2 regions of the Marinococcus sp. LNHM4E3-1 genome follow, and region 2 is predicted to be linked to the other one. Evidence: predicted binding sites of a transcription regulator. Region 2 holds the regulator's gene; the other holds the start of a gene.
The links. Region 2 encodes LexA, which represses DNA repair genes until DNA is damaged. Its sites were predicted from a motif close to CGAACATATGTTCG; they were not measured.
Positions count from the first base shown of each region.

Region 1: a site for LexA is predicted at 13,517-13,530, ahead of ACTRXI_RS02265 (DNA polymerase IV). Genes of this name have one in related genera too.

Region 1 is NZ_JBQLID010000002.1:36,182-52,048, reverse strand. Features, by position in the region: gene ACTRXI_RS02330 (D-alanine--D-alanine ligase family protein) at 1-585, opposite strand, end outside; gene ACTRXI_RS02325 (UDP-N-acetylmuramoyl-tripeptide--D-alanyl-D-alanine ligase) at 607-2,199, opposite strand; gene ACTRXI_RS02320 (alpha/beta fold hydrolase) at 2,192-2,977, opposite strand; gene ACTRXI_RS02315 (MFS transporter) at 3,298-4,689, shown strand; gene ACTRXI_RS02310 (GntR family transcriptional regulator) at 4,760-5,416, shown strand; gene mmgD (citrate synthase) at 5,533-6,651, shown strand; gene ACTRXI_RS02300 (bifunctional 2-methylcitrate dehydratase/aconitate hydratase) at 6,666-8,093, shown strand; gene prpB (methylisocitrate lyase) at 8,108-9,025, shown strand; gene ACTRXI_RS02290 (M15 family metallopeptidase) at 9,055-9,912, opposite strand; gene motA (flagellar motor stator protein MotA) at 10,085-10,897, shown strand; gene motB (flagellar motor protein MotB) at 10,890-11,648, shown strand; gene ACTRXI_RS02275 (MBL fold metallo-hydrolase) at 11,698-12,513, opposite strand; gene ACTRXI_RS02270 (MarR family winged helix-turn-helix transcriptional regulator) at 13,010-13,468, shown strand; gene ACTRXI_RS02265 (DNA polymerase IV) at 13,600-14,832, shown strand; gene ACTRXI_RS02260 (M20/M25/M40 family metallo-hydrolase) at 14,919-15,867, shown strand, end outside.
Region 2 is NZ_JBQLID010000001.1:386,778-402,644, forward strand. Features, by position in the region: gene ACTRXI_RS01915 (hypothetical protein) at 1-314, shown strand, start outside; gene ACTRXI_RS01920 (hypothetical protein) at 379-705, shown strand; gene ACTRXI_RS01925 (universal stress protein) at 752-1,636, shown strand; gene ACTRXI_RS01930 (response regulator transcription factor) at 1,639-2,262, opposite strand; gene ACTRXI_RS01935 (Crp/Fnr family transcriptional regulator) at 2,445-3,185, shown strand; gene ACTRXI_RS01940 (universal stress protein) at 3,259-3,693, opposite strand; gene ACTRXI_RS01945 (SpoIIAA family protein) at 3,851-4,204, shown strand; gene ACTRXI_RS01950 (hypothetical protein) at 4,353-4,580, shown strand; gene ACTRXI_RS01955 (hypothetical protein) at 4,702-4,980, shown strand; gene ACTRXI_RS01960 (hypothetical protein) at 5,042-5,359, shown strand; gene ACTRXI_RS01965 (hypothetical protein) at 5,397-5,726, shown strand; gene ACTRXI_RS01970 (hypothetical protein) at 5,742-6,191, shown strand; gene ACTRXI_RS01975 (hypothetical protein) at 6,443-6,664, shown strand; gene ACTRXI_RS01980 (hypothetical protein) at 6,910-7,173, shown strand; gene ACTRXI_RS01985 (hypothetical protein) at 7,175-7,300, shown strand; gene ACTRXI_RS01990 (sigmaY antisigma factor component) at 7,344-7,523, shown strand; gene ACTRXI_RS01995 (hypothetical protein) at 7,639-7,941, shown strand; gene ACTRXI_RS02000 (hypothetical protein) at 8,089-8,331, shown strand; gene ACTRXI_RS02005 (hypothetical protein) at 8,402-8,695, shown strand; gene ACTRXI_RS02010 (hypothetical protein) at 8,717-9,043, shown strand; gene ACTRXI_RS02015 (hypothetical protein) at 9,217-9,516, shown strand; gene ACTRXI_RS02020 (hypothetical protein) at 9,558-9,836, shown strand; gene ACTRXI_RS02025 (hypothetical protein) at 9,966-10,280, shown strand; gene ACTRXI_RS02030 (IS1182 family transposase) at 10,320-11,903, opposite strand; gene lexA (transcriptional repressor LexA) at 12,028-12,654, opposite strand; gene ACTRXI_RS02040 (hypothetical protein) at 12,813-13,055, shown strand; gene ACTRXI_RS02045 (YneB family resolvase-like protein) at 13,083-13,742, shown strand; gene ACTRXI_RS02050 (DUF896 domain-containing protein) at 13,810-14,049, shown strand; gene tkt (transketolase) at 14,237-15,867, shown strand, end outside.

The sequences.
Region 1 (15,867 bases), on a different contig from region 2:
ACCAAGGTTAGCCGGCTTTACAATTACCGGATAAGGCACACTTTCTTCAATCATAGCAATGACACTTTCGGTATCCTCTGCCCAGTGGTTGCTGTAGAACCAGACATCATTTAGTACTGGCAGACGGGAGTCTCTTAAAATCTGTTTCATCATCACCTTATCCATGCCTACGGCCGAAGAGGCTACGTCGCAGCCGACGTAAGGCAGGCCGTAAAGCTCAAACAGCCCCTGAAGCGCTCCGTCTTCGCCGAACGTTCCGTGAACAATTGGAAAAGCAACATCAATGGCTGCCACTTCTTTTTTACCAAATTTAGGTGCGGGCTTTTTCTGAAGGACAACATTGTCTTCTTCTCCGTACGTAATCAGCACCTGCTGAGCCTCGTTCAATAATTTCGACATATCTTTGTAGGCTTCAATGTCTCTTAAAATATCGCCGGTATACCATTTTCGTTCTTTATTGATATAAATCGGAACAATTTCGTAACGGTCTTCATCCATGGATTCCATAGCCTGTACAGCTGAAATGACAGAAACCTCGTGTTCGACAGAAATGCCGCCGAAAAATACTCCTATTCTCGTTTTCATATTATTCCACTCCCCATGTCTTTACTCGTTGAATGAATCCGGAAGGTCATTTTCAAGCAGTACCACAGATGGCCGGGTGGCAATTTCGTTCATTTTTGCCAAAGCGTCCTGAAGATCTGAGGCAACGTACAGCTGCTCTTCCGGATAATTTTTTTCTTTTAATCCGTCCTGAAGCGGTACAGTCTGTTTCTTCCCGACCAAAATAATGAAATCACACGCATCTGCCATGTAAGTACCGAGCGCTTTATTTAATTCGTATTCTTTTTCCCCAAGCTCAACCATTCCCGGTGTTATGGCAATTTTGTATTCCGGCATATGACTCAATACTTCCATAGCCATCTTAGAGCCAACCGGATTGGAGTTAAAGCTGTCATCAACAATCGTAATGTTCCCGTTCGTTTTCTTAAGCTCCAGACGGTGTTCCACCGGCTGTGCCTTCCGCAGCGCTCTCGCTATTTTTTCAAACGAGATGCCCTTCTCGGACCCAATGGCCACAGCAGCTAAAATATTATAAATATTATGGCGGCCGAGCAGTTTGGTCTGAATCTCTGCAGTGGTGCCGTCGTATTTTACCACGGTAAACGACGTCCCTTTGGAAGAGTATCCAATATTTTTGGCCCGGTAGTGCAGATCTTCGGCATCGATGCCGTAGTAAATCGTACGGCATTGATTCTGCTGCTCGTAGCTCATAATGTTTTCATCGTCTTTATTTACAAAGGCAGTACCTTCCTGCGGAAGCGTTTCGACAATTTCAAATTTGGTTTTTTTGATATTATCGAGCGTTTTGAATGTTTCGAGGTGCTGCTCGCCTACCGCCGTTAAAACGCCGTACCGCTGGTGCACAATGTCACAGATTTCTTCGATGTCTCCCGGCCTTTTCGCGCCCATTTCAGCAATAAAGATTTCATGGTAGGGCTTCAGCATCGTACGGATCGTTTTCGTCACACCCATCGGTGTATTGTAGCTTTCCGGTGTCATGAGCGTATTAAATTCAGAGGAAAGAACTGTTTCAAGCATATGCTTCGTGCTTGTTTTCCCGTAGCTTCCCGTGATGCCTATAACTTCAAGATCCGGCATCGATTTAATAATTCGTTCTGCATCATTGACGTAGTGCTGACTGATTTTCCGTTCCATTGGATAATTAATATAGTTTGCGCCCATTGTAATAAAATACGTAAGAATCGTCGCAATGACTGTTAAAAACACGAGCCACCCAAACGTATAAAATAAAGCCGTGTTACCCAGCAGAAGCCCTGCTGCAGTAAACAGCGCAAAAAGAACACTGATGGTGATAAACAACCGCTTCACCCGCGCCGTGATTACCAGTGCCTTTTTCTCCTGCAGCTGCGGCATGGTCAGGGCCATAAAAAGAAAATAAAGGAAGCCAATAATCAGCCCTAATGCTTCTGCTCCGAAAAGAAACGGCACAACAGCTACAAGGCCGATCGTGTTCCGGATCGGAAATGCTCTCGAAGCGTGCCCTTTAATCCATCCCCAGAAGCGCTCGTTCTTGTAGGAATTCTGCTGAAGCATATGTGTGCTCCGTTTCGTAAAGCGCACCGTGTAAAAAGCCCAAGCCGCAAGGTATAGAATTGCTAATATAGTGTTAATCATGCTGTGCGGCCTCCTGATTTTCGTTTCTTAAAAAGTGATCAATGATGATTAAAAACTCATTTAAATTGTCAATGTACGAATAATGGCCGGCCCCGCGCAGCACGACAAGGCCCGCATTTGGCATTTTCTGCTCCATGATCCTGGCGTCCGATACAGGAGTGGCCTCGTCATTTTCTCCCCATACGAGCAGTACTGGAGACGTAACATGCTCAAAATGGTGCTGCAGGTCTTCATTGACGACCTTCACCATAGTCTGCTGCATCACCCCGGAAACATTTTGGTAATCTGCCGATCCGACCCGGCCTTTGACCTTGTTTAGAATTTCCTGCTCACGATTTTTTAATCCCGGCAGCTTCAGCAGCTTTTTAAAGGTTTTATACGTATATACTTTTACGTAATATTTCAGCTTTCGTTTTGGCTTAACACCCGCGCTGTCCACCAAAATAATTTTTTTCACCGGATTGCCCGCCGCTGCGTACTTAATCGAAACCCGGCCTCCGAAGGAGTGGCCGATGAGAATCGGGTTCTCTATACCGGTTTTCTGCAGCCATTTTTTCAGCATTTCAGTGTAGTCACCGACCGTCCAGGATTCGGGCGGCTCTCCGCTTTGACCAAAGCCTGGAAAATCAATAGACCAGACCCGGAAGTTCTTTTCCAGCGATTGATGCACCGGGGCAAATGCTTGAATGTTTGCGCCCCATCCATGTAATAAGACGACATCCTCCCCTTCGCCGGAAACATGGTAGTTCACGTTAATCCCATCTATATCTATATACACAGTGAGACTCTCCTATTCTAATTTTTCTATATTCTGCTCGGTGCAGACCTGCCATTTATAGCCGTACTCTATGTAATAAGTCTTTAAAACACAGTAAAAGTCAGCTGAGATACACTTCCCAGTAATTTTTCATATACACAAATCCACCACTTTATATTATCACATAATCTTAAAGACGAGAATGACGACTTTGTGATTCGTCGAAGTGTCTGGACATCCTCGTTCATTATATTTGTTTCCAGGTTTTGTTTCAGTTAATATATGATAGTTCCATACAAAAACAACTTCCCTGAAACTAATAATAGAAAGCGTGAAATTTTATGACGAATGAGTCTTTACACGTCGGCCCGGCTCAGAAAAAGAAGCTTATTTTTCTGGTAGCTTTGATTTTAACCATCGCAGTTATGAACGGCACCATGTTTAACGTAGCTATTCCGGATATCCAGTCGTATTTCGGCATTCCTTCCTCCCAGGTCAGCTGGGTGCTTACCTCGTACATTATGGTCTACGCTATCGGGGCCTTGATGTATGGAAAATTAGCAGACTTTTATTCCATTAAAGCTCTGCTTACCTTTGGCATCATCCTTTTTGCCGCCGGTGCAACGCTCGGCCTTTTTTCTCAAAGCTTTGTCATGCTTCTCGTCGCCCGGGTGCTTCAGGCGGCAGGCGGAGCAACCATTCCCGCACTCGGGTTTGTGATACCTGCCCGCTTTTTCCCGGAGGATAAAGGCCGCGTCTTTGGTCTGATTTCTTCTACAGTAGCCTTCGCTTCCGGCGTGGGGCCAATTGTTGGCGGGCTGCTCGGAGGATGGCTCAGCTGGCGTTATTTGTTTTTATTCTCTATTCTATCGCTTTTAGCCCTGCCTTTTCTCAGAAAATGGCTGCCGGATGAAGAAAAACGCTCCGGGTTTATCGATTATTTAGGAGCCGCGCTTTTCGGAGCAGCCATCGCCGGAATTTTACTGTTTGTGACTACTCTTCAATGGATCTTTCTATTTATGTTTATTGTCTTTATGGCTGTTTTCTCTGTTCGGACGGCGAAAGCGGATGATCCTTTCATCCGCCCGTCCCTGTTGAAAAACAAATATTATACCGTCACCATTTTGACGAGCTTTCTCGGAGTGTGCAGCATGTTCGGACTTTTGTTTATCATTCCGCTTATGACTAGAGAGCTGTATGAACTTTCCACTACGCAGATCGGCCTTGTTATCTTTCCGGGAGCAATACTTGCCGGCTTTCTCGGACGCACCGGGGGCGACCTTGCAGACCGTCACGGCCCAAAAGTAGTCGTTATCGCCGCCCTGATTTTCATTGCTTTTGGAACAATACTGCTTTCCGGGTTTGCCGGCGTTTCCGCGGTCGCTGTCTCTGTTGTTCTAATCATCGCCTATATAGGCTTTCCTCTTATCCAGAGCTCGACCGCCAATATTTTGTCTTCTGTTCTTAAAGAAAATGAAACAGGCGTCGGCATTGGCATGTTCAACCTGATGAACTTTATGGCTGGAGCCTTCAGCAGCGCAATCTTTGGAGCTGTGCTGGAAATTCAGGGCGTAACCACTTCGTTGAACCCGTTTGCTTCCGGAGGCAGCAGTGCCATTTATTCTAATGTTTATCTCGCCCTGACCCTGATTTCTCTGTTCGCCCTTGCAATGTTTACGTACACCTTCCGTGCCTTCCGGGTCGCACCACAGTCGGAGAAGAATACTGAATAAAGAGATCGGCCCAGTGCCGGTCTCTTTTTTGCTATAATAGACAAAATCAAACCGAAGGGAGCGGTGACTTGTGCAGAGACGCCGTGTATCCGTAAGCGATTTAGCTTACGAGGCTTTAAAGCAAAACATTATTGAATTTCATTATTCTCCAGGGCAGGCGCTTCGCGAGGAACAGTTAACTGAAGAAATCGCAGTAAGCCGTACGCCGCTCCGTCAGGCGCTCTACCGTCTCGAGCTCGAAGGATTAATTGTAAAAAAAGCGAATGGACGTATGGAAGTCCAGGCGCTCAGCATTGAAGAAGCCGTCGATATTTTTGCCGTCCGGGAAGCGCTCGAAGGACTTGTGGCTAAAGAAGCTGCCATGCGGGCATCCTCTGAGGCTGTAGCAGCTATGAAAGAAGCACTTCTGCATATGGCTGAAGCAGATGAACGATTCACTTCCATTACGTATGGCAGCCGCTTCCATCATTTATTATATGAACACGCTTCGCCTACGGCGGTTCAGTTTTTAAACCAGCTGAACAGCCGCCTTGAAAGATACCGGCGACTCAGCGGATACCGGCACCCTGATTATACAATCGACACTCCAGTATCTGAACACGAAAAAATCCTCTCTGCTATCGAACAAAAAGATGGCCCGGCGGCCGAGCATTACATGCGTGCCCATATTCGCAGAAGCTTAGCCTCTACGAAAGAAACGCTTGAATTTCATATTTCTTCTTTCTAGCAGCACGTCGAAAAGGGTTTTGCCTTTTTCCAAATAATTGTATACAATTATACAAAGAAACAGCTTATATTTTTAACCGTTTTTGAAAACGCTTTAAAAATAAAGGAGGCACCACTATGTCTGCAGAGAACGAGTACAGCCCCGGACTCGAAGGTATTATTGCCGCCGAGACGTCGATTTCCTATCTTGATGTCGATCAGGAACAAATTGTTATACGCGGATACGACCTGATTGAATTAGCAGAAAACCGTCATTTTTTGGATGTTGCTTATTTGCTGCTTTACGGCTCTCTTCCAAACGCAGCAGAGAAGGAGTCTTTCCAGGACCGCCTTTATCAACAGCTCGAACTGCCCGAATCTCTGACTTCTTCCTTTTCATTATTTCCTGCTTCGATGAGCGCCATGGATATGCTCCGTACCGGCATTTCCCTGCTTGCCGGCTCCGAGAAGCATATGCATGACCATTCCCCAGAAGCAAACCAGGAAAAAGCGGTTAAACTGCTCGGTGCTATACCTGCCATTATGGCGGGCAGCTATCGTACACAGCAGCATGAACCGCTAATTTCTCCAGACCCTTCAATGTCTTTTAGTGCCAATATGCTTCACATGCTCACCGGGAAAACGCCTACAGCATTGGAAACCGAAGTGTTTGATCAGTCTCTTGTGGCTTACATTGAGCATGAAATGCCGAACTCTACCTTTGCAGCCCGGGTGATTGCTTCCACCCAGGCCGATATGTATGGTGCCTTCACGGGGGCGGTAGCTTCTCTGAAAGGTCCTTTGCATGGGGGAGCCAACGAAGCCGTTATGCATCTATTGCTGGAAGCCGGCACCCCGGACGGAGTCGAGCGGCTCTTCCGGGAAAAACTGGCCAACAAAGAACGGATCATGGGATTTGGCCACAGGGTATATATGAAAAAAATGGACCCGCGCGCCCAGTTGATGAAAAAATCGCTGCACCGACTCGCGGAAAAGCAGGATCGCATGGACCTGTATGATATGTGCGTACGCGGCGAAGAGCTTATTGCAGAAGAAAAAGGCCTGCATCCAAACCTGGACTATTATGCAGCGCCGGTGTATTATCTGCTCGGCATCCCCATTGACCTGTATACGCCTATCTTTTTTGCATCGCGGGCAGCCGGACTCGGGGCCCACGTGATCGAGCAGCACAGCAATAACCGTTTGTTCCGTCCGAGAGTCAATTACACCGGGCCGCGGGACATTACGTTAACCTAAAGGAGGAAATGAGGATGAACCAGACGATGCAGCAGACAGATGCTTTACTGACCGATATTGCCGACTATGTATACGATCAGGAAATCTCAAGCGGCGAGGCGTATGACACTGCCCGCTATGTATTAATGGATACGTTAGGGGCAGGGATTCTGGCATTAAGATATCCAGAGTGCACTAAGCATCTGGGTCCTATTGTTCCAGGCACAATCGTCCCAAACGGTGCCCGCATGCCAGGCACCCAGTTTGAACTCGACCCGGTACATGCTGCCTTTAATATTGGCTGCGCGATCCGCTGGCTCGATTATAACGATACCTGGCTTGCCAAAGAATGGGGTCACCCTTCAGATAATCTCGGGGGCATCCTTGCCACCGCAGACTATCTAAGCCGGCAGCGCGTGGCAGAAGGCAGGGAGCCTCTGACGATGAACGACGTTTTAACCGCCATGGTGAAAGCCCATGAAATTCAAGGATGCATCGCTTTAAATCACAGCTTTAACCGGGTCGGGCTCGACCACGTGCTTCTCGTTAAAGTAGCTACGACAGCAGTGGTCACCCATATGCTTGGCGGCAGTAAACAGGAGATGATCAACGCGGTTTCCAACGCCTGGGTGGATAACTCCAGTCTTCGTACGTACCGCCATTATCCTAACGCCGGCTCCCGTAAATCCTGGGCCGCCGGTGATGCCACGAGCCGCGGAGTCCGCCTCGCTTTAATGGCTGTCAAAGGCGAAATGGGATATGCTACAGCTCTTTCTGCCAAAGGCTGGGGCTTTCAGGATGTAATGATGAATGGAGAAGAGCTGTCTGTGCCAAAAATGGATGCCTACGTGATGGAGCACGTCCTGTTCAAAGTCTCCTTCCCGGCTGAATTCCACGCCCAAACCGCTGTGGAAGCCGCTATTGAACTGCACCGGGATGTAAAAGAACGGCTGCAGGATATTGAACGCATCGACATTGTTACTCACGAAGCTGCTATCCGTATTATCGATAAAACCGGCCCGCTGCAAAATCCAGCGGACCGGGATCACTGCCTGCAGTATATGACAGCCGTCGGCTTGATCTTCGGCCGGCTTGACGCTGATCACTATGAGGATTCCGCTGCTGCAAATCCGGTAATTGATCAGCTCCGGAACAAAATGATCGTGAAAGAAAACAAACAGTACACTGAAGATTATCTGGATCCGTCTAAGCGTTCAATTCCCAATCAGGTGCAGGTTCATTTTATGGACGGCACGAGCACCGCTCCAGCAGAAGTGGAATACCCGCTTGGCCACCAGCGCCGCCGGGAAGAGGCCAAGCCGCAGATTATCGAAAAATGCCGACAGAATCTGAATGCTCACTACCCTCCGAAACAGGCCTCCCTGCTTCTGGAACAAATGCTCGACCATGACCGGCTGGCGGAAACTCCTGTTCATCACTTTATGTCAGACTGGGTTTACTAAAAGGAGGAAATACATTGAGTTGGTTAACCGAAGAACCTGTTTCCCAAAAAGAACTCGCCCAATTATTTCGTGACCGTATTAATCAGAAGCCGGCGGTGAAGATTCCCGGTGTTCATGATAGCATGTCTGCACTGATCGCCAGAAACACCGGCTTTGACATTTTATATCTATCCGGCGCTGCCTATACAGCGAGCCGGGGCCTGCCGGATCTTGGCATCATTCATTCCCATGAGGTTGCTGAACGGGCCCGGGATATTGTCCGCGCAGCAAAGCTCCCGATGCTCGTTGATATTGATACCGGCTTTGGGGGAGTGCTTGATGTGGCACGCACCGCCCGGGAAATGACCGAAGCCGGTGTGGCCGCCGTCCAGATTGAAGATCAGGACCTCCCGAAAAAATGCGGGCATTTAAACGGCAAAAAACTGGTATCGGCTGAAGAAATGGTTCAAAAGATTAAAGTTATTAAAGAAGTAGCTCCGACGCTAGCCGTTATTGCCCGTACCGACGCCAAAGGTGTGGAGGGAATGGAAGCAGCTATGGAGCGGGCAGCCCTGTACCGGGAAGCGGGCGCAGACGGTATTTTTCCGGAAGCTCTCTCCGCAGAGGAGGATTTCCGACTGGCCGGAAAAAGCCTCTCCAGCACGCCGCTGCTTGCTAACATGACCGAGTTTGGCCGCACCCCGTATTATCATGCTGATCAGTTTGAATCCTGGGGATTTAATATGATCATCTATCCGGTTACTTCCCTGCGGGCCGCTGCCAAGGCAGTCGAACGGGTTTTTCAGGAAATTCATGACAAAGGCACCCAAAAGGATATGCTTGAGGATATGCAGACACGCGAAGAGTTGTACCGTACTATTTCGTACTACGATTACGAAGCGTTGGATGAAAAAATCGCAAAAACCGAGCTGCCGACAATTGATGAAGATTAAAAAATAAAGCCTGGGGGCACACCCCGGCTTTATTTTTCTTCTTCGCTGTTTGATGACTCTTCTTCAAGCTCTTCTCCGTAATACTCTTCCAGCACCCAGTCATTTTCGTGAAGCGTTCCGGCCAAATCCTCTCCTACATATCGCACGTGCCAGGGTTCATACTGATAGCCGGTAATATCCGTTTTATCTTCCGGATAGCGTATTACAAAGCCATACTCATGCGCATTTTCTTCAAGCCACTCCCCTTCTTTTGTGTCACCTAGATCTGTCGTTAACGAATAGCCGACAGATGAAGTGCTCACGTCCATAGCCAGCCCGCTTTGATGCTCACTTTCTCCGGCCCTTGCGCTATATTTGTTCGCTTCCTCCTCCCCGTCTTCTTCCGCGTTGGCCGCAAATATACTTTCCTGGCGGTCATACGAACGGTATCCCGACACAGCCGAAAGCTCAATTTCCTCTTCTTCAGCCTCCGCGAACATGCTTTCAAGCTGCGCTGCGGCTTCCTCTCTCATATACTTTTTCTGGGGTTCTCCCTCAAATGGAAAAGCCACATCCGGTATTACTAAGTTTTCCGGCTCATAATCTGACGGCAGGTGGTATTCCCGGTTAATTAATGCGTCTGTAGCCGAGGGATTCTCCAAATCCCCCTCTTCTCCTCTCTCAGGTGGCTCCTCTCCTGCATCTGACTGTTCGTCATTCTCTGCCTGCTCTGTCTCCTCTTCTGCATCGCTCTCTGTTTCTTCCTGACTCTCTTCGTTACTTTCCTCAGGAGCGTCCGAAGAATTTTCTTCAGCTTCGTCACTCCCGCTGTCTCCGTTCCCGTTATTTGCACAGCCAGCGCTGAGCAAAAGCCCTGACATTCCTGCAACGATCATCCATTTTTTCATCATGCGCATCCTTTCTCTGCCATTCAAGGCGGTCTTCATGCTTTCGTATTTACGAGACCGTCTGCCTAGTTAATTATTCCTTACTTCCTTAAGAATTTTTCCATCCTTCTTTATGTTAGCATCCCAAGCGCCGATATAAACAATAGAATCAAACATAAAAGGATTGATACGTATGGATAAGGCATCAATCATCGGTATTATAATAGCATTCGCAGCTATCATGAGCGGTATCGCCATAAAAGGGATGGAGCTTATCTCTTTGCTGAACCCGGCCGCTCTATTAATTATTTTTGGAGGCACGATTGCCACTGTAGTAATTGCTTTCCCTGGTAACGAATTAAAAAACGTCCCGAAGCTTTTCGGTGTTTTATTTAAAAACCAAAATGAATGGAGCGTCGCGCAGCTTGTTCCCATGTTCTCCAGCTGGGCACAGACGGCAAGAAAGGAAGGCCTTCTGGCTCTTGAAGGCGACGTACAGGACATTCAGGATCCCTTTCTCCGCAATGGTATGACAATGGCGGTGGACGGACAAAATTCGGACTTTATCCGTGACATTATGAGCGAAGAGCTCGAAGCCATTGAATCCCGTCATCAAACAGGCGTTTCTATTTTTACCCAGGCAGGAACCTACGCCCCTACACTCGGTGTCCTGGGCGCTGTGGTCGGTCTCATTGCGGCGCTTGCCGACATGTCTGACATTGATAAACTCGGAGAAGCAATCAGTGCTGCCTTCGTAGCCACCCTTCTGGGTATTTTCACCGGCTACGTACTCTGGCATCCTTTTGCCAATAAACTCAAGCGCAAATCCAAGCACGAAATCCATGTCCGCAGTGTCATGATTGAAGGTGTATTATCGGTTCAGGAGGGCCAGCCCCCAAAAACGATTGAACAAAAGCTTCTAATGTACGTTCCGGCGAAGGATCGCGAAAAGATTATGGAGGCAGCCCAGGAAACCGAATGGAAAGAAGGTACCGAAAATGGCTAGGCGGCGGCAGCGGAAAAAAGAAGAGGAAGAGCACGTCAGTGAAGCGTGGCTACTCCCATACGCAGACCTCTTAACCCTGCTGCTTGCGCTGTTTATTGTGTTGTTTGCATCAAGTGAAGTGGATGCCCGGAAATTTGATCAGATCTCCGATTCCTTTAACTCGGTTTTCACTGGCGGAAGCGGCATTAATGAATCCGGAAGCTCTGTCGAAGAGCTGAATGCCGAAGATAATATCGATGAAAGCCCTCCAACAGCAATCGAAGAGGCTGAAGACCAAAACGAACTTGCCGAGCTTCAGGAAAGAGTGGAAGGCTTTATTGATGAACGGGGGCTTGAAGGCCAGTTTACGACCCGCCTCTCCGATGATGGCCTGCTCCTTTCCATCAAAGACAATATTTTATTCAATGTTGGTGAAGCTGAAATACGCGAAGAAGCTCTTGAAACGGCTGAGGATATGTCCGAGCTGCTTGTATTAAACCCCCCTCGCAACATTATTATCAGCGGCCATACGGATGACACCCCTATCGCGAATGCGGACTTCAGCACAAACTGGGAGCTCAGTGTCATGCGGGCGGTCCATTTCATGGAAATTGTGCTCGAAAATCCTGACCTCGATCCAAGAGATTTCAGCGCCAAAGGGTTCGGCGAGTTTGAGCCGGTTGCTTCGAATGATACCGAAGAGGGCCGTGCCCAGAACAGACGCGTGGAGGTTTTGATTCTTCCGCGTAACCAAACCGAATCCTCCGAATGAGAAATATGAAATCAAAAACTGGCTGCCCTTCTACAGAGCAGCCAGTTTTCTATCTTTCCGTTTTTAATTGTTCTTTATTCTCTTCGTGGACATGCTTTAACGGTTCTTCAAATTTATGACGGTCAATAAATGCAAAAATGGCGCTCTCCACATATGGATCTTCCAACGATTTTTTCGTATTTTCAATATACCATTCTGAATCCCGGAGACGCTTCTCTATTTCTTCCGGCTTCGAAGCAACCAGGCCATGTCCCGGGACCACGGTATTGTATTTGCCGTCTTTCCATAGCTCATTCAGCTTCTTTAACGTAAACTGGTAGGACTCGCTGTTATATTCAATAATCGGGATCTCTACATTGCTTAAATAGTCTCCGGCGATACAAAGACCGAGCGGCTCTACGACCGCCGCCAATCCATCCACGGTATGACCCGGCGCCAGGTAGAACGTAATTTTAGTTTCTCCTTCTGTAAGCACCTGCTCATCCGAGTCAACAATGATATCCGGTTTCGGATACATGGCTTCATAGCTGCGTTGAATATAGTATGCACTGTCAAACTCTTTCATTTCCTGCACAATTTCTTCTTTATCCGACCTGGCATTAAATCCACGGGAAGCAATGATGGTTGCTTCCGGGAAAGCACCGGCTCCGATAATGTGATCGAAATCCGAATGAGTCAGCAGCAGATATACCGGCTGGCCCTTTTTTCGTTCTTCGACAAAATTCCTTATTTCCTCAATTTCGGCTGGAAGCCATGTAGGATCTGTGATTAATATTAAATCATCTGTCACTACGACAGTCGTATTCGTCTGATAGAGCTCGCTTTGAAATACGCTCCATTGTTCACGGTCTAATCTTTTTGCCACACTGATCACCTTCTTATTAGTCTTCATTTACAGTTTCTTTCCCGAAAATGAAAGTTTTCATTCATAAATTAAAGTATTATTTTATTGAATAATTATATAAATTCATATAAAAGCAGAGTGGCCGCTTTTTGCTTTTTATAAGCAAATCGTTCGCATTCACCCTCCCTTTCTCTTATCGTAAACATACATCCTAATACAAAAGGAGGGAATTTTATTGCTGAAGCAATGGATAAAAAGCCTCTCTTTCTCAAAACGCTGCTACTACTGCAGATCAAAAACTTCTTACATGCGCCCGTACTTCACAAAACAGGATGAAAAAGTCTTTGTCTGCGAAAAATGCCTCGAATACGCTGAAAGAAGGGCTATGCAGCGAGCGGACTAGGAAAAAACGTACGTCATTTTCGTTTTATATATATCGTTTTACGCTTATCTCTTTTTTCGGTCCTGATCTATATTACAATAGAGAAAAAGAACGATTGGAATTGGAGGGGCCCCGATGAACGAACATGATAAGGAAATGCTCGAACTAATTGAAACTGGCGTGGTAACGTTAATGCGCCGGGCGGATTTTAAACGGACGCTTGACAGTCAGGCAAGCAGCCTGGACCGTTCCGCATATTTGATCCTTCAGGTACTGCACCAGCAGAGCCCCCGTTCTGCACGTGAGCTAGCTGATCACTTTCTCCTCGATATTTCGACGCTCAGTCGTCAGATTCACTCGCTGGAGAAAAAAGGTTTTGTCTCCCGCCGCCCGGATCATCACGACAAACGGGTCAACCAGATTTTTATTACGAACGAAGGGATTGAGGCAATCAATACGCTGAAGCAGGAACGGATTCATATGTATGACAGCCTGTTGGCTGACTGGGACAAGGAAGAGCGCGACCAATTTGCCCAGCTGCTCGAGCGATTTAATAACACCCTCGTACAAAAAAGGGGGCTTCCTTCTTCGTAATGCATATGCCGGGCCCTGGACCAGGGCCTGATTTTTTTATCAAAAACAAGAACATTTGTTCGTTTAAAATATTTATTTTGAGGTATACCCTATAGAAAGAAACAATTGTTTCACCAAAGGAGGGCTGGGCCGTGGAGCGTGTTATTTTCCTTATCGACATGCAGTCGTTCTACGCCAACGTTGAAAAGCTGTATTATTCCAGCCTTCAGCATAAACCAACAGCTGTAGCCGGAGATCCGTCCATCCGGAGCGGGGTGATTCTGGCTGCCTGCCCTATTGCTAAACGCGAAGGAGTGAAAACAGCCGAAACACTTGGAGAAGCACAGCAAAAATGCCCAGGGCTTGTTGTTATCCCTCCGCGTATGGAGCTTTATTTAAGAATTTCTGTACAAATTGCCATAGCGCTTGAAGCTTACACTGATAAAATAGAACCCTACAGCGTGGACGAGCTGTTTGCAGATATGACGCATACATACAAACATACGGCTTCCACGCCGGAGCAGGCGGCTCTGTTCATCAACAGGCATCTTCTTCGGGCGTTCGGCGTCTATCCCCGGACCGGCATTGGAGCAACCAAGGTTCTCGCCAAAATGGCCTGTGACCATTTTGCCAAAAAATCGGCCGATGGGATTTTCACCCTGAAGCAGGAACAGCTGGCTTCCACACTTTGGCCTCTGCCTGTAAATCATCTGTTCGGAGTCGGGCGCCGGATGGAAAAGCACCTGCGGCAGATGGGGATTCGAAAAGCCGGCCACCTCGCTGCCTACCCTGTGGAAGAGCTGCGGCACCGCTTTGGGCTGAACGGAGAGCTTCTATGGCAGACAGCGCACGGCATTGACCCTTCCCCTGTCTCTCCCGGCACTCATACGCATCGAAAGGCTGTCGGCCACCATATGACCCTCCCCCGTGATTATTCGAGCTGGGATGATATCAGCGTCGTGCTTCGCGAATTGAGCGAAGAGGTCGGACGCCGGGCCCGGGCGGAGAGCTGCAGCGGCTGGACAGTCACCGTAGGAGCCGAAGGGCATGATAACGGGAATTCTGTTCATTTTCAGCGGCAGGCCTCCCAGGCCGAGCCGATTAATGACGGCAAAGCCATCTACGAAGCCGCCGCCTCCCTGTTTCGTAAACATTGGACACACTACCCGGTCCGGGGACTGAGCGTCAGCCTGCAGCAGCTTGAAAGCAATCAATTTATGCAGTTAGATTTATTTTCCGAAAAAGAGCACCGGGAAGACTTAAACAAAACGATCGATACCCTCAAAGACCGGTACGGACCGGCAGCTGTGCTCCAGGCCTCATCGCTTCTTCCCGGCGGCCAGGCCCTTGCCCGCGCAGAAAAAATCGGTGGTCACTACAAGTAGTTCCCGACTCCTTCAGGAACAGGAGTTGACGGCAAAGCCGAAAAACGGGATGCTGTAATAAATTGTACTTTCAAGGAGGAGAACTTATGAAGGAAACATCTGAACAGTTTTTATACGACCTGCTCCAAACTCCCTCTCCATCCGGCCACGAAATGGCTATTCAGCGTAAATGGCTTCAGTACGTCTCTCCGTATGCTGATGAAGTTCACACAGACACGATAGGCAATGCCTGGGGCACCATCAATCCGGAAGCCCCGTTTCACGTGCTTTTAGCCGGTCACTGTGACGAAATCGGCTTTCTTGTAAAGTCGATCGACAGCAGCGGCTTCGTAAGGGTGGAAAAGCTCGGCGGCATCAGCCAGGTACCTGCACTGGGAATGAAAGTGACCTTTCAGGGCAGGCAGGGACCTATCACCGGCGTTACGGGCGTCAATGCGGAACACAAGGGCGGCAGTAAAAAAGATTTCGCCTTTTCCGATTTGTACATAGACTTTGGAGCTAATAGTAAAGAAGAAATGGAAAAGTATCTTTCCATCGGCGATGCCGGCGTTTATGAGCGCACGCCCGAAAAGCTGTTAAACAACCGTTTCAGCGGACGGGGACTCGACAACCGGACAGGTGCCTTTATTACTGCAGAAGTTCTGCGCCGGCTGCAGAACAAACGCCCGGCGGTGGGCGTCTATGGCGTGAGCACGGTGAACGAAGAAACAAACATGGGCGGGGCTCATTTTGCCGGCGCCGGCCTCCGTCCAGATTTAGCAATTGCCCTCGACGTTACATTTGCTTATGATTACCCCGGGTCCAATCCGAATCAGGAAACAGAAGTAACACTCGGCGGCGGACCCGTCCTTGCCAAAGGGGCTCCGATTCACCCGACAGCTAATGAAGGACTGGAGCAGGCGGCCAAAAAAGCCGGCCTCTCCGTGCAATACGAGCTCACTCCACGGGTGACCGGTACTGACGCTGACCGGCTTCGTCTCGCTGGCGACGGTATTCCAAGCGTTAATGTATCTCTTCCACTACGGTACATGCACG
Region 2 (15,867 bases):
ATTTTCATACGTATGAATGGCAGGAATACTCGTTAATGACAGAGCATGCGCTTCCGGGGACGCTGAACCACGCTGCCTTTATAGCGATCGACACGCCGTCGCTGCAGGCTTCGGCACAAATGAAGCGGTACTTTTACGGGCTGTCGTTTATCAGCAGGCTCCCGGCGGACGGGGAGACGGCGTTTACCCTGGAGGAATGGACGCTGCATGTATTCCGGAAATACTATTACTTAACAACAAAAGCAGCCCTTCCGGCCGGGGATGCGGCCGTAAAACAGAGGCGGACCGGCACGTGGACCTTCCGGGTTATGTAGGTACTGACGGCAAAAATGAGAGCGTTTGCGAAGCGTACAAGTAATAAAGGAGGACTGCTTGAATATGCAGAAGCACTACTACGGATATGCGGGAGAAAGCACGGCAGAAGTGAGGGAGGAGGAGTATATACGGTTTGTGTATATTTTTGACGAACCGGACCGGCGGGAGGAAGTGCTCTACATCGGCACGAGGGAAAATGTTCGAAAATGTGCCCGGGGGATAGACCTTTTAAATATCGAACTGGAGCTTGCGGACGCTGTCACGGTGGGAAGCCGGACGTTTAAAATTATCGGAATTGAACGGGTGCCTCCGTGTGAAACGGTGGAGCGCACGTTCCAGGGCGGCATGGTGACGTATTATTTTTCGGAAGCGGATCTGCCGTTGTCCTGAAGGGTGAAAAAACGGGCAGAAAATAAACATACAAAGGAGATGCGATATGTATAAAACAATTCTTGCTGCTGTGGATCCATCCGAGGAAGCGAAACGGGCTGCCCGGACGGCTATGCTGCTTGCCGGCAGGTTTGAGGCCACGCTCGTTTTCGCACATGTGGTTAATGAACGGGATTTCAGTGCGTTTCAGTATTACGTGCCGTCAGCATGGGACGAGACGAAAAAAAAGAACGAAGCAATGCTGCAGCAGTACGCATCCGAAGCCGAACATGCGGGAGTGGCGAAGGTGGAGACGGTGCTGCGCTCCGGGGCCCCCAAGTCGACAGTTCCAGCGGAGCTCGCCCCTGATTTCGGGGCCGACCTGATCGTTACCGGAGCTTCCGGCATGGGCACGGTGGAAAAATTAGTGATGGGGAGCGTATCGAGCGGTGTTCTCCGCCGGGCCAGGGAGGATGTGCTTATCGTCCGGAAGGAAAGCGAGGGCGGACATAAAAAAATTCTGATAGCCGTGGACGGCTCCGAGGAAGCGGCCCTGGCATTTGAAAAGGGCGTCCAGCTCGCGCTGCAGACGGAGGCGGAATTGTTTATCGTGCACGTGTACAACTCCAACCTTCTGTATTCTACCGTACTAAATACTGATGTGCAGAAGTTCATGGAGGACGATGACCGGAAAATGCTGGAGGATTACAAAACCCAGGCGGAGCGTCTCGGCGTCGCAAACGTAACGACGTCTCTGCTGTACGGCTCGGCAAAGCTGATTATTCCTCAGGAATACGCCGTGCAGCATGAAATTGATCTGATTGTGAGCGGGGCGTCCGGCAGAAACAGGACGGAGCGGCTGCTGCTTGGAAGTGTGGCGGAGGGCATTGCCCACCGGGCGATCTGTGATGTGCTGATTGTGCGGCAGCCGCTCGAGCATAGAGAGCAGTAGAATTATTTTCTGGAGTGAATCAGCCCGGTTTGATAGGCGTACTCCACCAGCTCCCTCCGGGTTTTCATCGCGAGCTTTTCCATTAAATTAGTGCGGTGGGCCTCGACGGTTTTCACGCTGATCACGAGCGTCTCGGCAATTTCTTTATTGGCGTAGCCAAGCGTTATATAATAGAGCACCTCCCATTCCCTCGGGGAGAGCCTCCTCGGATTGCCGAAGGCAGGAGGCGTGTTATGGGCCTGCACCAGGGCCTGGAAGGAAGCAGAGGCGTAGCGGTTATGCCGGGCGGCCGCCCGGATGGCCCCGTATAAATCGTCCAGGGGATCGGTATGCAGCAGGCACCCGGTGGAGGCGCGTTCGTACACCTGCTGCAGGAAAGCAGGCGTTTCCTCCCCGGAGACTAGAAAAACGGACGGAAGCAGAGGGCGTTCGAAGATAGCTGCTTCCGGTGAAAGCGTGCCCGCATCAATGACATAGACGGGCTTGCGGCCTCCGGTTGGTAAAGCCTCTGCAGACGGCCATCCGGCTGTTTCCTTAATGACGGTACAGTCAGGAGCTTCTTCGAGCAGTATTTTTAACGCTTTCTGGTAGATCGGACGTCTGCTTACTAAAACGATCGAAATCATGCGCTCACCTTCTTACGCTGGGGTTAGACGTTCATGCACAGAGCCTTTCGGGAATACATGCCTATAGCATTAACCATCAAGTGTAAAAAAAACAGGAGAAAATAATTAAGGGTTTTCCCTTATATTTTTTAGAAAACTCCTTTGATAGTATCATGGTAATACTATCGAAGGAGATGGAAATAATGAGCAGGCCCCTTCAAAGTCTCCCCGTGAACGAGAAGCCGAGCGGATCTTTTGCAAGTATGCTTTCTCCTGAAGAGTTTGACCGTTTTCAGGAGCGCACGCAGCTGGCGCACAAACGGGCCGGAACGTACCTGTATTTAGAAGGAGACCCTTCTGATTATTTCTATTTTCTCTACGAAGGAACCGTGAAAATTCAAAAAAGCACAAGTGACGGAAAAGAATTAACAATTACGCTGCTTGGAAGCGGGGACCTGGCCGGTGAATATGGCAATCTGAATGCGGTGCGCCATGATTTTTCGGCGAAGGTGTCAGCCGCCAGTACGATAGGTGTGATTAAAAAAACAGAAATGGAGGCATTGATTAAAGAATCCGGCGCCTTCTCCCTCAAGATGATGCAGTGGATGGGCAGCAACACGTTAAAGGAGCAGTCAAAATTCCGGGATCTGCTGCTGTACGGAAAAAACGGCGCCCTGGCCTCAACCCTGATCCGCCTCAGCACAACGCACGGCAGGGAGGTGGAGAGCGGCACCATCCTGCAGCTGAAGCTGACCAACACTGAGCTCGGAGAATACATCGGCTTATCCCGGGAGGGCGTGAACCGCTGCCTGAACGAGTGGAAAAAGGCCGGCGTCATTTCCTATGAGAACGGCCTCATTGTTATTCATAACATGCTCTATCTGCGCAGGCTGTGCAACTGCCCGCTTGACAACCTTTGCTCCAGCGAAATATGCCGTCTTTAGCCACGCCTAACGTCATAAAACCATGGTCCCCCGGTGCCTTTTTCAGGCGCCGGGTTTTTGGCGTTTTCCGGGATTATAACCGTACGACCATTACACTGCAGTCGGCATTTTTTGTAATATGCTCGGAAACGCTGCCAAGGAAAATTTTCTCGACGGCATTTAACCCGGTAGCGCCCGTGATAATCAAATCAACGTTGTATTTTGGCACAAGATCGCGCGGAATAGCTGTTTTTGGCGATCCGTATTCGATATCAGCCACCACATTCGTGATACCAAACTCCTCCGCCTGCTTTTTGTACTTGTCGAGGAGCTGGCGCGCTTCGTCCTCCACTTCACCGATGAGTGAGGAGTCATAGTTACTCATCGGGCGGTAGGAGTTACGGTTGATGACGTGGGTGATTACAAGCTGCGACCCCTGTGATTTGGCAAGCGGAAGAGCTGTTTCAAATGCGTAATCTGCCTCTTCAGAGCCGTCCACAGCAACTAAAATAACGTCCATTGTATGCATGATATGCCTCCTAAAGAAATTATTGTGTTTTCACTGCGTACTTCTAGCTGGTAAGCATATTTTCCTTTTAACGAACGCAAAAATTGTCCTGGGACCGATTAAGAGACGGTGCTGCCGGGAATTAAAACAAATAAAAGCTCGCTGGAGGTGCGTTAACGTGCTGACCGTTATTTCGGCAGAAACAGGCCATATGATCGAGATGGAAATCAGCGGAAAGATAACAGAGGACGATTATGAAACGTTCGGGAAATCGTTTGACGCCGTGAAGCAGGACGACACTCCGATCAATCTGCTTGTAGTGGTGACGGACTGGAAAGGAATGACGCCGCAGGCGGTTATGGAGGACCTGAAGTGGCTGAAGCGCATAAAGGAATTTCAAAAAATGGCGTTTGTCAGTGATGAAAAAGGCATCAAAGCAGTGGAATCCTTTGGTAAGCTTCTGCCTGGAGTGGAAACAAAGCATTTCGGGCACACAGAAAAGAAACAGGCACGGAAATGGCTGGCACGCTGACCAGTACCGCTTTTATTCATATAATATAATTATGTTAACTAAAATTATTGATCGAATTTCAGCCGTCGCAGAAAAAGGATTACCCCGGCAGTAAAAGCGGGTAAAAGTGACTAACGGCTATAATACGCACGTCAAAGGAGGCACCAACGTGAATAAAAAGCAGAAAAAACAGCTGGATAATTTAATTATCGAATATTTGAAGGACAGGGGAAAATCCCACGAACTAAAGGTGGCAGACGAGCTGTCGGAGCGGTTCGAAGGAAAGCTCCATGCTGCGACAGTACTTGTGAGAATCGACAGAATGAAAAAAAGCAACGAACTGCGTCATGAGGCCAAGGCTGTCCATGACACAATCGTCTGGGCAAAAAAACTGTAGTTTCATCACAAAAATAGGCGATCGCGGTTTTTAATCCGGCGACAACAGGGAAAGACAGGAATAGAAAGAATGGCAGATGAAAGCTTTGCTGTCGCACAGCATATGGAGGAGGACAATAGGAATGGAAAAACTGGAATTCCAATTTATAACATGCGATAAACGGGGAGAAATCCCGATAGAAAGCGGCATATTGACGATCGAAGACGACAATACATGGCAGGCGGAATTGATTAATTTTACCGGAGGCATGGATTTGTTTTCGGATCAGGGCAACGAGTTCCGGATTAAGGATAACAGCCTGGTGGAGTATGAAGGAAAAGGCAAAGCCTCAAAAACAGGCGATGAAGAAGCAGAAGGAAATATTGTTATTAAAGGCCAGGGGAAAATTAGCAAGTACTAATAAAGCATCCCGCCCGGGGTGCTTTTTCCATGAACATGCCGGCTTTAAAGGAGGAATTTTTATGGACACGTATTATAACCATCCTGAATACCGTCCGTTTTTCCCGAACGCACTGAACGCTTCGCATTCCATAGAAATAATGGATTTTGACGGGCTTGCCCTGCTTATTCAGATGACTGATAGGGCAGTGGAGTCGCCGCACCGGCCGGATAAAGCGAACCTGCTGCACTGGCTGTGGGACACCGGGGTCGATTATTTGGAGAAAAATGATCCCGGCGACCGCCAGCGGATGGTAATTACAGAAAAAGATCTGGATAACGGCAAGTTGATTACTCCCTATGAAAATCTTCTAAAAGAATTCGATGCTTCCGGCTACTGACCAGCAGCTTAAAAAAATTTCCCCCCAGGAGGTAAATATGTCATTTCGAAATTCAATAGGAAAAAATGTTAGAATCGCCCTCGCAGATATAGCTAAAGAAGATAAGGTTCTGCAATTGATTCTTGCGCCTAAAACGATGGAAAAGTTTATTATCGTCGAAATCGATTCCATCGATGAAATGGGCATATGGATCGAACACGAAATTGAAGCCGAGCTCGATGAAGATGAAGACGGGGAAAAGCTGCTGCAGACGCAGCGCGAGAAAAAGTTTGTCCGCTCAAAATTCTTGATTAAGTGGCACTACATCGAAGGGGCCTACGCGCCGCTTGACGATGACGTGAACAGCAAAATGAAATTTCTGCGCTAAAGGGAGGAGTCTTACATGGACGATTGGATTCATCAATTATCAAGCACGGCCCGCCAGAATAAAAAACAGGCGTCCACCGTGGAGGAAGAAAAACAGATGGAAAGCATACGCGCCTGCTCCGAGGAGCTTACAGGCATGTTTGATGAATTAATGGGAACCATTAACGGCCGGTCGGATTTAAAAGTGGAAAAAGTAAAAAGCAACAAGCATGTAAAATATTTTTACGGCGTTTCTGAGCTTATTATTGAGACCGGCGAGGTGTTCACCCGCAAAGGCTTTCTGGAAATGAGCTTTAAAATCCGTATCAACGACTCTGCCTACAACGTCAGCGACGTCCGTCCCCGCAGTGCTTATCTGAAGGACTTGAACACCTGCAGATGGGAAACGGAAACAGGCACTGTTTTTAATGACGAACAGGCATCAATGTTATTTAAGCAGGCTCTGCTTCCTTATATCGAAGAATAAAAACAACAGTTGTAGCCCGGATATGTTCCGGGCTTTTTTTGTGACTTTATTTCAATAGGCGTAGTTTAAAACAATCGAGTGTAGTAAAATATATCGCTTTGTATCAACACATAAGACAACGGAATATATACAGCGGTAAAAAAATGCTGGATCAGGTTAAAAGAACCAGAAAATAAATTCTGTAATTTTAGAAAAATAATAGTACTTTATTACTTGAAATTGAAGTATTATAAAGGAGAGGGGGATAAACGATGGCTACCGTGTATGTCAACCGTCATGTCCGTTATGTGCAGGTACTGTTAAGCGATGAGGGGAGTCTTTTGCACTGTTTGACCTGGGAAACCGATGACGGATTTGTCTTTGACATCCACGCGCTTGATGACAGCTCGTTTTCCCCGAAGTACGACAGGATTTATATGCCATTTGACCAGGAAACAATGACGCTTCACGGAAACACATATATTTTATATTAACCATCCGTCTGCTGATAATAAATGAAGGGTGCTCAGTGTTTTCGAACGTTTTATGTATTTTAAAATATACACTACAATATGTTGTGTGGAATAATTATTTGTAGTGATGTAATTGTTCCGATATCCGTTTTGTTTCTTTTTATATACATGTGTACCGGGGCAGAGTTAATGTAATTTCAAAAGGGTGTCGCTTGTATACCGCGGTGGTAATGTTTGTTTCCTATGCAATAGGGCGGAGGAGTGTTATGCTTTGGGCGGAACAGAAGTTGAAAGGAGCATGCGCTATCTCTCAATTTTCTTATGTGATCGATGAAGAAGGAAATGAAGTGTTCGTAGGGACTAAAGAAGACATTAGGGAAAAATTTCCGGCTAAAGAAAAGCATATTTTTAACACTGAAGAGGAATTGCTGAAAGGCATACGGGATTTTCGGGAAAATGAACGAATCATATCTGTCGTAAGCGACCTGCCGGTGTTAAACGAACAGTGGAAAGAGAAGGACAATATGTAACATGATTCGTTCAGGCCGGGACCGGACCGGGGGATATTTTTTATTACTTACAAGGGGACCGGACTTTTTCCAGGAAGTCCGGTTTTTTATTGGGTGGGGGAGTATTAAAGGCATTGGCGTAGTATAATGAATAAAGCACCTCCCAGTCTTTGTCAGAGAGGAAGATGATGATGAACAAAAAAAGAAATACCGCCTGGCTGCTGGCTCCGCTGCTTTTGCTTCAGGCCTGGTGGCTTTACCGGGAAGCCGAAAAGCAGGGCAAAGCCAAATGGAAGTGGGGTCTGTGGGGATTAACACAGTTTCCGACCCCGGCAGTGGCTTTTTACGTCATTCATAAATGGAAGAAGTAAGCCCGGCTGCTGCTCTTCCGAGGTTTCAAACCGGCGTCGAGGTGTAATAGCATAAAAAGAAGCCGGGACTTCTGCCGGCACATGCAGCACCTATTAGAGTGAAGGGGCGACAAAAATGAAACAGGAAACCCAGGAAATTAACGAAATTGTACTCGACGAATCGGAGCTGCGATTTGAGTCTGCATACTTGTATCTCGAAACGTCCGATCCGGACCGGATCGGGGAAAGCGCCTGGACGATGGCCATTTATAATGCAGAACAGGAGTTTTCCGAAGAGTTTATCAATCGAAACAGCATCAGTATACGGTTCAAAACTGAAGAAGCAGAGTATCAGGGGATCGTTCAATTTAAAAACATTGAAGGCGGCGGGAAGAAGCATTGCCACCTCGATGGTCTTGATGAACTGGTGCAGATATAAAGCAGGTATGACAACGGGTGACAGCGGAAGCTGGCGCCTGTTTTTTTATATGCACGAAAACCGGAAATCGGGGGAACGTTTAATACGTGCGAATTCGGGGATTATAGCTGTGAAAAGATGCTCAAAGATTGGAAAGGAGAGAAAGTCATGAGTCCGAGAAAAGAAGCAATGGCCCAGCTGGCCGGAAGAGTCGAGCGGGGGGAAATCGGCGCCGAATGGTCGCCGGTGGATGAAATCGAGCAGGATCGTTTTCAGGAGCTTGCGGAGCATGGATATGTTACGTATGACGATGCCTCCGGAGAAAAAGACCAGGCGGTTTACAGCGGTATTAAAATCACAAAAGAAGGCCGCGAGCTTTATGAAGAATACAAACGGCAGGTAGACGAATAGAAATTAACGCATCCCGCGGGCGGTTTTATACAAGCCGCCCTTTTAAAAGAATGAAATTCAGGAGGACGCGATGCCGACACTAGCACTAGAAGCTGTTAAAACAGTCTCCACAAATGAAGTTATTCAGGTAAATGAAGGTCACCTTCAGGCAGGCGGTGGACCGCTTGAACGTTGGACCGTTTCCATTACAGACTGCGACAACGAGGAATTTTTCCACCAGGCATTCGACAGTGCTTCTCCTGCGCTGGATTTATATTTTTACACCCGGGAAGGGTTTCAGTTTGGCGGACAGGCCTACATCACCCGGTCGGATCAGAAAAGCATAGAGCTTGAAGGAAGCAGTGCCCTTCAGGAACAGTCGTAATCGAATAAAAGGAGGATGATGATGACACAGGAAGCGGATTTTTCCCAGGAAGGGCTGAAAGGCTACCGCATACGCCCGCTTCATTTTGCCGGGGAATCAGTCGAAGTGTATAAGGACGAAGAACTCGTGCTGCTCGTCCAGGTGACCACCTCAGCGATGGCAGCCGAAGCGAGTTTAAAGGAAGAAAACGTACCAGACTGGCTGTGGAGCATCGGCCTGGATTATCTGAAACAGGAAGCGCCGGCGGAAAGGAAGCGTCTTGTTATTACCGTGCAGGACGTGACGGACGGAGAAATAAACAAAACGTACGACAATTTATTGAGAGATTTCGAAGCGCCCTCGAGCTGAGAGGGTGCTTTTTGTTTTTATTTATATAGAAGAAAATGGCTAAAGGCTTCTTTTCCGGCAGGCAGAGAGAGAAACGGTTTTCACTCATTTGGGAAGGAAATTCTTTCGGAAAAAAACGGCCGGGTGTCTTCTCGAACCGAAAAAACTGTGGTATAAATAAGTGGAGGGGGTGGATGACAGTGGCTTTAGTGGAATTCAAATGCAGAACGCAGCCGCAGGTGACCTATAGCAGTGACGGTCATGAAATTCATTACAAGGTGATTGAATACGCCGATGGCTATGAAGTGGTGCTTCATTCGATGAGTGATTTTCAGCCGGCCGATGAAAAACTGTTATTTCATCAGGGAAGTCAGGTCATTCACGCCAAAGAGCATACTTACGTATTAGATACCTGCGATTGTGTGTACAGCGGTGAACCCGATGAAACCATCGATCATTCGATCTGTCACAAACCGTATTCTAAATCCATGTAAACAAACGCTAAGCGGAGCTTTCCTTCCCGGGAGGCTCTTTTTTGTGGCAGACGCAGGGACAAAAAACATTCCGGAAAATAGAAAGGGGCATACAAATGCTGCATTTTGAAAAGAAAGATCTTCACAATTTAAACCACGCGGAGGCGCCGTACGTATCCATTTACCAATACGGAAAAACGGACATCAGCAGCCATCCATCCGACAGCAGCCGGGTGGGGCTCTCCAAGCAGGGCATGATGAAGCTGATGAATTACTGGATTGAAGAAGGCAACCTTGATGATAACGATAAGCAGCAGATTAAAGAGTGGCTCGACCAGTAACCTTTCAGGAGACGGGGAAGAAATTCGGGTTTAGCAGCAAAGGTGCAGGGAAAAGGAATCACAATTCACCAATAGAAAAACGAACTTCAGGCACGTATCGGCGCCGAAGTCGTTAAAGGGGGAATCGTGATGGCACGCCTGCTTGACTTTTACCACGGACCGTATGAAGGCAGCCCGGGAGAGTCTGAACATTTTAATGGACCGGTGCTTCACATCTTTGAGCGCGACCAGCTGCTGCTGTCGATGCAGATTACGGCAGAAGCGCTGGGGACAAATGAACTGAACGTAGACATGACAACGGTGTATGAATGGCTCTGGCACCGGGGGCTTGAATTTATCGAACAGGAAAATATTACGTCAGCCACAGTGATAGTGATTACGGATAGAGATGTTGAAGGAAATAAAATTGTTACGTCGTACCGGACGCTTGCGTGCCGGGCATAATAGAAACGGGGCTGTCCCAAAAATCGAATGATGGCTCTTTTAAGCGGAAGCTGGAGATGATTCTCCGGCTTCTTTTTTTGTGGTTTCTGCTTTTTTCCGTAGATTATGGGAGACAGCCAATAATCCAAATTCCGTGGTCACCTTGGCGGTGCCCCGCAGGGCAAACCGACGAAAGCGACGGTTCGCTTTCAAGTGCCCAAAAACACTTTCGGCTTCGATTTTGCGCCGGGCATAGGTGGATGCTCCCTCGTCGCTCGTTAACGCCCGGCGGGCGATCGCCTTGCCCTCTTCATAGACCGGGTTGATGCGGACCTGTCGGTTGCCTTCTGCGGTGGTGCATTGGGGTTTCAACGGACAGTCGCTGCAGTCTTCGCTTTCATACCGCTTGAGGTCCCGCTGGTAGCCATAGCGGTCGGTGCGTCGCTCATAGGCTTGAAACCGCACTTTTCGGTGGTTCGGGCACCAGTACAGGTCGTCCTGTTCGTCATAGGTCCAGTTCTGCACCGGATGGATGGCCCGCTGAAAGGCCCGGGTCTGCTCCTGGCGCATGCGGGGGTATGGAATCAAAAACGGAATGGCTTCCTCGATCAGGGTCAGGTAGTTGGGTTCACTGCCATATCCGGCATCGGCAATAATTTGGCCCGGAAACGGGAGGGGCCGCTCGTCCAGCATCGTCAGATGCGGAAGCAAACACCGGGTATCCATCGGGTTGGGGTGCACCGTATAGCCGACAATGTACTGGTTTTCCGTACCCATCTGGATATTGTACCCCGGTTTCAGCTGGCCGTTACCCATGTGGTCGTCTTTCATCCGCATAAAAGTGGCATCCGGATCGGTTTTCGAAAAGCTGTTCCGCCCATCGAAGGTAGCCAGGTACCGCTCGTATTTGACCAGTCGCGGCAGATAATCCCGCTCGATCTGACGGTGACGCTTTCGCCACCACTTTTCCTCGGCTTTAGCTTCCCGGCGCTCTTCGGGTGATGCCGCGTCGGCCTGACGCGGCCCGGCCTTCTCCTGGCGTCCGGCCAGCTGGACCGCCACCGCCCGGAGGATATCGGCGTCGATCCGTTCCTGCCCGTCGGGCAGGGAAAGAAAAGGGGCCACTTCCTGCCAGAGCACCGCCAATTTCTCCTGGAGGCGCTGGTCATACCGGACGGTGGACTTGCGCCACACAAACGTATACCGGTTGGCATCCGCTTCGATTTTGGTCCCGTCCAGAAAATAATGCTCCCCGGTGATCAACTGCTCGTCGAGCAGTTCCTGAACCACGTGGTGAAAGAGCGGCGTGATGCGTTCCTGCATCTGTTCGGAGCGAAATCGGTTGATGGTCCGGAAGTTGGGCGTCAGGCCCCCGGCCAGCCACATCATGCGGAGGTTTTCCTGCAGGGCCTGTTCGATCGCCCGGGCCGAATACCATTCCCGGGCATAGGCATAGATGACGATTTTGGTCATGGTTTGAGGTGGATAGGCCGGGCGTCCCGCCGAAGAAGCTTGGGGACTCCCAAACCGCTCGGCCAGCCGATCAATGGTGTCGTTGACGATCCGGACCAGATCCCCCTCGGGGATCATGGGTTTCAGGCTTGTTGGTATCGGGAAGCTCTGTGTGTTATCATCGGTAAACATAAGAAATCATCCTTGTCGTATGGAGAGTGTCGTGACTTAACCATATCATCGAAGGATGGTTTCTTTCTTTTTTTGCGCATAGGAAAGGGGCTGTCCTATTTTTGGGACAGCCCCGTTTATGTGATTAAAAGATGGTGCGGAAAACGCCGGTGACTCTGCCGAGTATCGTACAGTTTTCTAAAATGATCGGGTCCATGGTGGCATTTTCAGGCTGCAGGCGGATAAAGTTTTCTTCTTTATAAAACCGTTTAACCGTTGCTTCCATTTCATCGGTCATAGCGACAATAATATCGCCGTTATCAGCGGTCTGCTGTTTTTGAACGACAACAAGATCCCCGTCAAAAATGCCGGCCTCTATCATGCTGTCCCCCTGAATGGTAAGCATGTATACCTGTTCTTCGTCGGTCACCATGCGCTCCGGAAGAGGGATGTATTCTTCTACATTTTCCACCGCAGTGATAGGCTCCCCGGCCGTGACTTTACCGATCACCGGCACGTACACAGCTTTGCTTTCGTGAATCGGCTCGCTGCCCTGGTCTTCAAGCTCAAGCACTTCAATTGCCCGCGGCTTAGTCGGGTCGCGGCGGATTAAATTTTTGTTTTCAAGACGGGCGAGGTGCCCGTGCACCGTTGAACTCGAGGCGAGCCCCACGGCTTCTCCGATCTCCCGGACCGAAGGCGGATAGCCTTTTTCTTTTACTTCTTCTTTTATATAATCAAGAATTTGCTGCTGGCGCTTGGATAGCTTCATCTCCGCACCTCCTTTTGAGGAATTTTTCTGAGTAAAGTATAGCATGAGGGGAACAAAAACGCAAACACCCGTTCTAATATTTCTGTTGACGGGAACAGGTATTCTGGTATACTGAATGAATATAAGAACATACATTCTCATTCAGGGGGAACATGCATATGAATAAACTCAAAACCTTCACTTCAACGGACTGGACGATGCTTGCTTTATTTGCATTCGCGCTTTTATTTTTGGTATATTCAGCGGACGCTTCGATCACTCCGGACACGCTGGGCGGCACGGAAGCAGACCGGCCGGCAGAAATCGTCTATGAACAGGAGCATCCGGTTTTGAAGGACAGGCCGGGCTATCAGGAACAGCCGTGGGAACGAACGGTTTCGTTTGACGCTGCCGAACAGTAAAACACGAACGGAAAGGAACGCAGACAAATGAAAGCATGCATCATTTACGCCCGGGTAAGTACGGAAAAAGAAGAACAGCAGTCCTCGCTTGCCAGGCAGCAGGAGGAGCTGGAGGCTCTTGCTGCAGCGAACGGTTGGGCGGTGCAGCAGACCGTGACAGAACAGGAGAGCAGCTATTCCGTGGAACGGGACGGGCTTCTCCGTGTGTTTGAGCTCCTCGATGACACCGGGGCGGATACACTGCTGATTACCGATGATACGCGGCTTGGACGCGGAAATGCTAAAATCGCCGTGCTCCATGAGCTGCAGAAAAGGGGCACGTCCATCTATACAGTAAAGGATGACGGGGAGCTCGAAATTGCGGATACCGATCATATGATTATGGAAATTTTGTCCATTGTGGAAGAGCATCAGCGCCGGCTGCATAATTTTAAAATTAAGCGGGGGATGCAGCGGGCGGTGGAAAACGGGTACCACCCGGAAGAAAACTTCGGATTAAACCGCAGCGGCGGCCGGAAGAAAATAGAGGTGCCCATTGAAGAAATTGTTAAGCTGAAACAGCGGGAGCTGACGTTTAAAGATATCGCTCTGACGCTCCGGGGCCTTGGCTATGATATTTCTAAAGCGACGGTGCACCGACGTTATAAAGAATATGAACAGCAGCGCGCGGAGATAGAACCGCAGTGATTTGTTTGCGGTACGGCGCTGTTTTTAATATAATAAAAAAGGAACGCCATTTTAAGGGAGGCAACTTATGCTTTCGAAAGAAAAAATTGACCGGATTAATGAGTTAGCCAAACGTCAAAAATCGTCGGGGCTGACTGCAGAAGAACAAGAAGAACAGCAGGCGCTGCGTCAGGAATATTTAAGTAAATTCCGTTCCTCGTTTAAAAACCAGCTCGAAAACGTAAAAGTGGTGGATGAAGAGGGCACGGATGTAACTCCAAGTAAGCTCGAGCGTGTCAAACGACGGAACCGCAGCTTCCGGCATTAAGATAAAAGAGAGGCCTGGTCTTAACAAAGAGCAGGCCTTTTGATTTTCTTCTTTCTCTATTAACACGCTTGTGTAATCGTTTTAAAACCTTTATCATAAAAGCGTACTAGAACACGGAAATTCCCGCGGGGTCAACTCATAAGTGCGGGTTTCCACCCAAAAATACATACAGTGGAGGGACATATGCATGGCAATTAGCACAGAACAGTTAGCAATTAACACGATTCGGACGCTGTCCATCGAAAGTATTGAAAAAGCCCAGTCGGGTCACCCGGGGCTTCCGATGGGAGCGGCGCCGATGGCGTACGCGCTCTGGACCAAATCCATGAACCACAACCCGGCCAATCCGGACTGGTTTAACCGCGACCGCTTCGTGCTGTCCGCCGGACACGGGTCGATGCTTCTATACAGCATGCTGCACCTGAGCGGCTACGACCTCTCGCTCGAGGAACTGAAAAACTTCCGCCAGTGGGGAAGCCAGACGCCGGGCCACCCGGAATACGGGCATACCGCCGGCGTGGAGGCAACCACCGGCCCGCTCGGCCAGGGACTGGCCATGGGCACCGGCATGGCGATGGCCGAACGCCATCTGGCAGCCAAGTATAACACCGACGACCACGCCGTAGTTGATCATTTCACCTACGTGCTCTGCGGCGACGGCGACCTGATGGAAGGCGTTGCTTCGGAATCGGCGTCCCTCGCCGGCCACCTGAAGCTCGGCAACCTGGTCGTGCTGTACGACTCCAACGACGTGTCGCTTGACGGCGCGCTTCACCAGTCGTTCTCCGAAAATGTGCTGCAGCGCTATGAAGCCTACGGCTGGCACACGGTCTTTATCGAAGACGGCAACGACGTTGATGCGATTGAAGCAGCGATCGAAGAAGCGAAGCAGTCCCCGAAACCGTCGATGATCGAAGTGAAAACCGTCATCGGCTACGGAGCACCGAACAAAGGCGGCACGAATGCGGCCCACGGCGCGCCGATCGGCGACGAGGAGTACAACCTGGTGAAAGAAGCCTACCAGTGGGACTACGACGCGTTTCATATCCCGCCGGAAGTAACCGAGCTGTTTGACGAAGTCAAGCAGGCCGGTGCGAAGGCCGAACAGGAATGGAACGAGCTGTTTGACGCCTACAAGCAGGCGAACCCGGAACTCGCCGGAGAACTCGAACAGGCGATTGCCGGCGAGCTGCCGGAAGGCTGGGACGCCAATCTGCCGGTCTTTACGGATGAAAAAGTAGCGACCCGTGCCGCCTCCGGCGATGTGCTGCAGGAAGTGGCGGCCGCCGTGCCGTCGCTCTTCGGCGGATCGGCCGACCTGGCCGGCTCCAACAAGACACTGATCAAAGCGGAGAATGATTTCAGCCGCAACGACTACACCGGCCGCAACATCTGGTTCGGTGTCCGCGAATTCGCCATGGCGGCAGCTGTGAATGGCATTCAGCTGCACGGCGGTCTGAAGCCGTTCGGTTCGACCTTCCTGGTCTTTTCCGATTACCTTCGTCCGGCGCTGCGCCTGAGCGCGTTGATGGGGCTGCCGCTGACGCAGGTATTCACGCACGACAGCATCGCGGTCGGCGAAGACGGCCCGACGCATGAGCCGGTGGAACAGCTGGCGGCGCTCCGGGCGATTCCGAACCTGAACGTGATCCGTCCGGCGGACGGCAACGAAACGGTCGCTGCGTGGCGCGTGGCGATGGAAAGCGAATCGACGCCAACGGCGCTCGTCATGACCCGCCAGGGCGTACCGACGCTCGAAGACACGAAGGAAAAAGCGGTGGAAGGCGTCCGCAAAGGAGCCTACGTGATCGGCGAACA